Regions from separate parts of the Roseibium sp. R5 genome, predicted to be linked through region 2. Evidence: riboswitches for the same ligand, from Rfam matches in the RefSeq annotation. Region 2 holds a riboswitch; the other holds the start of a gene.
The links. A riboswitch is a leader RNA that binds a small molecule or an ion and turns the genes downstream of it on or off. The one in region 2 is predicted to bind cobalamin.
Positions count from the first base shown of each region.

Region 1: it holds a riboswitch for cobalamin, as region 2 does, so the genes downstream of both, cobU (bifunctional adenosylcobinamide kinase/adenosylcobinamide-phosphate guanylyltransferase) here and AC0J4F_RS10310 (DUF1636 domain-containing protein) in region 2, are expected to answer to the same signal.

Region 1 covers NZ_CM146910.1:3,493,427-3,496,830, forward strand. The annotation lists gene AC0J4F_RS16435 (hypothetical protein) at 1-283, shown strand, start outside; tRNA gene AC0J4F_RS16440 (tRNA-Asn) at 432-507, opposite strand; cobalamin riboswitch at 837-1,068, shown strand; gene cobU (bifunctional adenosylcobinamide kinase/adenosylcobinamide-phosphate guanylyltransferase) at 1,103-1,654, shown strand; gene cobW (cobalamin biosynthesis protein CobW) at 1,651-2,772, shown strand; gene cobN (cobaltochelatase subunit CobN) at 2,905-3,404, shown strand, end outside.
Region 2 covers NZ_CM146910.1:2,226,440-2,229,843, forward strand. The annotation lists gene AC0J4F_RS10300 (ABC transporter substrate-binding protein) at 1-735, opposite strand, end outside; gene AC0J4F_RS10305 (ABC transporter ATP-binding protein) at 739-1,533, opposite strand; gene AC0J4F_RS10310 (DUF1636 domain-containing protein) at 1,530-1,925, opposite strand; cobalamin riboswitch at 2,048-2,262, opposite strand; gene AC0J4F_RS10315 (sn-glycerol-3-phosphate ABC transporter ATP-binding protein UgpC) at 2,404-3,404, opposite strand, start outside.

The DNA.
Region 1 (3,404 bases), 1.3 Mb from region 2:
TGAGTTGTCGGAAGTGAAGTCCCTGGATGGTCTGATCAAACAAGCCATAAACAGCCGTATCGATGCTGCTTATGCCAACGTAGCGGTCATTCAGCACCAACTGGGGGAAATGGGGCAGCCGAATGCGCTCTCGTTCGATTCGGATCTCAAGCATACCCGCGACTACTATTATGCCAGCACGACAACAAAGCCGGAGTTGATTGCGGACTTTAATTCTTGGATGTCCGAAAACTCTGACAAGGTCGCGGAATTGAAAGCTGAGTACAAAGTGAACCTGGACTGATCGACGGCAGTCCATGACAGGGCGGGGCTGGCGGTTTCCGTCAGTCCTTGATTTTTGCGTTTTCGAATGCTCAAGACTCAATCGCGGACGCGCCAGATGACCGATTGTGCGTAGATCTGATCAATTGCATGTTTTTTAGGAAAAAGAGTGGCTCCCTGAGTAGGACTCGAACCTACGACCCAGCGATTAACAGTCGCTTGCTCTACCAACTGAGCTATCAGGGATCACCGTGCCGGGGCAGTGCGTGACCGCCCCCGTCGATGGAGATGCGTATAACGCAGCCCTTATCCATTTGCCAAGCCCTGAAATGCGTTTTTTTCATTCCATCGTTATTTTTTCGTCAGGTATGTGGAAAACTATAAATTTTTCAGATGCCTAGTTGTGTCTATCGGTTTTTAACAGGTGCGCTTCGCCGGTCGTATTTCCGCATTGCCGCCAAGACGGAACTCAAAACGCTGCGTTTTCCAACCGGTCGTGGCAATTTGCGGTCAAACATACGACTAAGAAGACTTGCCGCCTTAAACACTCTGGCTTGTGCGGGCTGTTGGTTCCAGCTAGGAAGGAAACAGACGGTTCTGGCGCTGGAGTGATCCAGCCCGGATGAAACGGGAATTCGGTAAGTCCTCATTGAGGATTGATCCGGAGCTGCCCCCGCAACTGTGAGCGGCGAGTGCTGGCACATGACCCACTGGAGATCTTTGAGCATCGTTCTCAATGTGACCGGGAAGGGGTGCTGGTCATAAGGAACCGCGAGCCAGGAGACCGGCCGTCGATAGAGTTTAACCGCAAGGCTGTCGGGCGGACGGCTGGGAGACACATGTGACGCAGTCTGACCATGGCCGGTCTACCCTCGTTTTCGGCGGGGCCCGGTCCGGAAAAAGCACCTTTGCAGAAAGGCTTGCAGCTCGAAGCAGCCTGGAAAGGGTGTATGTTGCAACGGGTGCCGCTCTCGATGACGAGATGGCGGACCGTATTGCCAGTCACAAGGATCAACGCGGGTGTTCCTGGATTACAATTGAAGAGCAGCTGGATCTCGCCGGGGTGCTGAGCCGCGAAAATGCCGCGCACAGGGTTATCCTCGTTGATTGCCTGACCCTTTGGCTGTCCAACCTGATGTTTTCCGACAAGGACATAGCTGCGGAAACGGCGCGTTTGATTGAAGCCACCAAGGGTCTTGCCGGGCCGTGTGTGTTTGTCTCCAACGAAGTCGGCATGGGGATCGTGCCGGAGAACCGCCTGTCGCGGTCGTTCCGGGACGCGCAAGGCCGTTTGAACCAGGATATCGCATCGGCGTGCCATCAGGTCGTGTTTGTCGCTGCTGGACAGCCGCTTCTTCTCAAACCTTCACATCAACCGGAGATCGGATTGTGACTTCTTCAACGCTTAAGCCGGGTCAAAAAATCCCGGCAACCATCGTGACCGGTTTTCTTGGCGCGGGAAAAACGACCCTGATCCGCAACCTATTGCAAAATGCCGGCGGCAAGCGGATTGCGCTTATCGTCAATGAATTCGGCGATATGGGATTTGACGGCTCGCTTGTGAATGGATGCGCGGACCCGAGCTGTTCGGCAGAAGAAGTGGTGGAGCTGACCAACGGATGCATTTGCTGCACGGTCGCCGATGACTTTCTGCCCACCATGGAAATGTTGCTCGCTCGCGAAAACCCGCCGGAGCACATCGTCATCGAAACATCCGGTCTTGCATTACCGCAGCCGCTGGTCCGGGCTTTTTCGTGGCCATCGGTGAAGCCAAAAGTCACTGTGGACGGTGTTGTCACGGTTCTGGATGCAGCCGCGCTTGCTGAAGGACGGATCGCACTGGATGAAGCCGCGCTGAAAGCCCAGCGCGCAGCGGATGAAGCGCTGGATCATGAGAGCCCTGTTGAGGAGCTTTTCCATGATCAGCTGCGCTGCGCGGATCTTGTGGTGCTGAACAAGGCCGATTTGGTCGCGGGCGATATTCTTGCGGGCGTTCAAGAAAAGATCGCAGCAGAGGTCCGCCCAGCGGTGCATATCGTTGCATCTGAGAAAGGCACTTTGCCGATCGAGGTTCTGCTTGGCCGCGGCTCAGCTGCTGAGGATGACATGGCCTCCCGACATGAACATCACCATCACCACCATGATGATGACCATCATCATGATCACGATGATCATCATCACGATCACGACCACGACCACCATCATGATCATCATCACCACGATGACTTTGAAAGCCATGTGATCGAGGCGCCGATCTTTGCTTCGCTGAAGGAAGCTGAGGCGCAGGTGCTTCAGGCCATGGCATTGAAAGGTGTTCTTCGTATCAAGGGGGCCGTTCAGGTGGATGGCAAGGCCGCGCCGGCCATGGTGCAGGCGGTGGGCCCGAGGGTTGAGACCTGGTTTGCATCAGGTGCGGAGAGTGCCGGCAAGCTGGTGGTGATCGGGCTTAAGGGCTTCGATTTGGGCGCCGTTCGAGGCGCGTTATCGGGTCTTGCGGAAGCGGCTGAGTGATTTCAGGCGACCTCAAATGCCGGAACTGCCGGGCGTTGTCCGGCAGTTCATTGAAAGCCTTTTCGCCCTGAAAAGTGTAGGCGGGTCTCATGGTCTATCCATGAGATGACATAAGAACGAGAAAACATCCAGATGCATATTCTCGCAAGCCAGACGCGCCGGATCGATGACGGGGGGGATGCTGTCGACCTCGGCCAGCAGCCTGCCGATATCCTGTTTTTGTCCGCGGCCGATACCGAGCTTGGAAGTCTGGCATCGGCGCAGTCTGGCTTGGGAACGGATACGCCAAGCCTCCGCCTTGCGAACCTGATGGCGCTGTCGCATCCCTATTCGGTTGATCTTTATGCAGAGCAGACGGTTCGCGGATCCCGGATTGTGATCTTGCGTGTCCTCGGTGGTGTCGAATACTGGCGCTATGGGTTGGAGAGGTTTGTAGAAGAGGCCCGCGCCAGCGGCATCGATCTTGTCGTCATACCCGGGGACGACAAATGGGATGACGCTCTCACAAGCCATTCGACGCGCGGCACGGAGGATGTGCGTCAGATGTGGCGCTACTTCGTTGAAGGCGGACCTGAGAACTACGCCAACGCATTGCGGTATGCCGGTCATCTGATCGGGCTTACTGAAGAGCC
Region 2 (3,404 bases):
ATTGCGTTCAATCACTTCTTCCCATGTGACGGTGGCCCAGCTTTTTTCAAAATCATCCATGATGTTCTTGCCGCCCGCAGCTTCGATGAGTGCGGTCGGCATGGCATAGCGCCCGGCGGTAAACGGGGTGTCTTCGCCGCTGTCATAAACAAACACGCGCAGTGGTTCGCCTGTTTTGAGGTCCTGCTTGAACGCGGCAAGATCCGACCGGTATCCTTCCACGAGGTCTTCGGCACGCTCTTCAACGTTAAAGATACGTCCCAAATTCAACAGGTCAGCATACATGTCCTCGATGCTGGCTTTGTCCTTGTCCATAATGTGGGTGCAGGATTCGGTGAGCTCATAAACCTTCACGCCGAAAGGTTCGAGCGTTTCTGGCGTGACCTCACCACCGACTTTCATTCCGTAGTTCCAGCCGGCAAAGAAGAAGTCGGCATCCGCGCCGATAATCACTTCCTTGGACGGATATTTGGAAGACAGCTCCGGAAGTTCCTGGACACCTGCCCGCATTTCTTCATCAAGCGTTTTCCAGCCCGAGATCCCGGTATAGCCCACCATTCGGTCCTCAAGACCGAGGACCAGCATCATCTCTGTCAAATTGACGTCGTTGGATATGGCGCGTTGCGGTGGCGCATCGAAGGTCACCACACGGTCGCAGCTCTGGACGCTGGTTTCCGCGGCCGCAATCCCAGCAGAAAGAGCAAGTGCCAGGCCGGTCAAAAGTGTTTTCTTCATGAGTTAAATTCCCTGTTTTTGAATATGAAAAGTCAGATGATCATTGTTGCTGGGGGTGAGGCGCTCGCGCCGGGCGTCAACCTGGAAAGCCTGGGAAACAGCCGTTTCCGTCAAAACATGCGCAGGGGATCCGAAGCCGAGTTGACGGCCCGATTGGAGAAGCACAACATCGTCGCATAACCCAGTAGCAAGGTTCAGATCGTGCAGCGAGGTGACGATCGTCAGGGGCAAACTGCGGATAAGGTCCAGAACTTCCAGCTGATGACGGATGTCGAGGTGGTTTGTTGGTTCATCCAGGATCAACAGCCGAGGTTGTTGCGCCAAGGCGCGGGCCACCATGACACGCTGACGCTCTCCGCCTGAGAGGGTTCCAAGTTGGCGGCCGGCCAGTCCGTGCAAGTCCAGCCGGTCCAAGGCGTTCTCGATGATATCCCGGTCATGAGCGCCTGTCGCCCCGGCAAACCCGCGCCGGTGCGGTGTCCGGCCAAGTGCCACGATCTCACCGACAGTGAGTGCAAAGTCACTTGGTTGTTCCTGCAAGACGGCGGCAATCCGCTGTGCAGTCTCTCGCGCGGAGAGACTCCAGATGTCCTCGCCGTCAATCAGAACCTGACCTGTGACCGGTCGATAAAACCTGTAAAGCAGTCTGAGCAGGGTTGTTTTGCCGGCACCGTTCGGTCCAACAATTCCGAGCACACGGCCCGCTTCAAGGTGGAAGCTGGTCGATCGCAGCAGGATGTCACCATGGTGCTTTGGCGACCAAGACAGGTCTTTGGCGGTGAGGGTTGCTGCGGTCACGAAGCGCGCGCTTTCTGCTCTTCGAGCGCCGAACCGGTGGCGGGTATCCGCGCTAGCGTAGACTTCCGCAACTTGCCTGGACGGTCGACAGACGAACACCATCCGTCGCCGAGATAGGCGTATTGTTTTGCAAACGCGACGAGATCGTCGACATCGGTCTCTGGATCAATGTCCCCGAAAAGGTAGGAGGCCTTGCTCGTGCCGTGATAGGCGATCGTACACGGCCGATCGCACCCCGCCATGCAGGCGGCACCTGAAACGTCGAAGGTTTCGGGCATTGTGTCGTCAGCAGCAAGTAAGGCGTTTCGGAGCCGTTCAATCAGCTCAAAACCCGGACGTGTTTCCGTGCCCTTTCGCCGGCAGGATGTGCAAACAGTTATACGATGGTTCATTTGGCCCTCCGCCACAAAGAAGGGCGCGCCAAACAAAACGACGTGGTGGCGGTGGTGACCGCTTTGCCATCATATGCTCCGAGCCGGGCGCCCCGCCCGCATCAAGTTGAAGAACCGGTGCAGCAACTGCACCGGTGATGGCAGGTCTCCTGACTCGCGGGTCGTAACTCTCCCGAACCTTCCCGGACGATGTGTCCAGTGGTGTCTTTCGGGGTCGCTCACCGCTCACAGTTGCGGGGGCAGTCACGGATTTGGTGCCTACTGGCTACGCCGCACCGTGTTCCCTTTTCATCTCGTCGGCCTTGGGCGTCTGAGAACCATCATCGCTAAAAAAGCCGATGGCCGTCGGCCGGTCAACTTAAAATGATCGACTTGAAGCTTGTGATCACAAGCAAATTTTCAGTTTGACGCCTCGGCGTTAAAACCACTGCGTATTGGCGTCTTCCATCGGAAAATTCGCAAAGCGCAAAACTTGCACTCAACGGAGCCGTTGTTCGGTCTTGGCATCGAAGAAAAAGGCGTTGGCGGGATCAAACGTGATTGCAACGGCGCTGTCCGGTCTCGGGACGTCTTCGCCCTTCGTTTCAATGATGACGCGTTCTCCCGTTTGGCAAACAAGATAGGAGTACGCGACACCGCCCAGTTGTTCGGAAAGATCAACCTTCGCGCCCTCGTCCGTCTCGCTGATCACCAGATGCTGCGGGCGGAGGCCGACCAGAACCTTTTCGTCATTTTTTGGAAGTGCAACGGATGGCTCGACCGTCAAACCACCAAATGCCGGAATGGCAACGCTGCCATCTTGCACGGTCCCCTCAATGAAATTCATCGACGGTGAGCCAATAAAACCGGCAACGAACTTGTTGTCCGGATCGGAGTAGAGCGTCATTGGGGAGCCGACCTGCTCGATCCGCCCGGCGCGCAGAACCACGATCTTGTCGGCCAGGGTCATAGCCTCGACTTGATCGTGGGTCACATAGATCATGGTGGCGCCGATGTCCTTGTGCAGCCGGGCAATCTCGACCCGCATATCAACGCGCAGCTCCGCATCAAGGTTCGACAGCGGCTCATCGAACAGGAAGACTTCCGGTCCGCGAACAATGGCGCGTCCGATGGCAACACGCTGGCGTTGGCCGCCCGAAAGGGCCTTTGGTTTGCGCGCCAAATAGGGCTCGAGTTTCAAGATGCGCGCCGCTTCGCCGACCTTCTCCTTGATCTCGGCTTTCGGGTACCCGTTCATTTTGAGGCCGAAGCCCATGTTTTCCTCGACCGTCATGTGCGGATAAAGGGCGTAGGTCTGGAACACCATCGCGACACCGCGTTCGGCCGGATCGGATTTGGTCACATCCCTCTGGCCGATGGAAATTTTTCCGCCTGTCGTTTCCTCAAGGCCGGCAATCATGCGCAAGAGCGTGGATTTTCCGCAGCCGGACGGTCCGACAAATACACAGAACTCACCATGTTCAATCTGAAGATCGACAC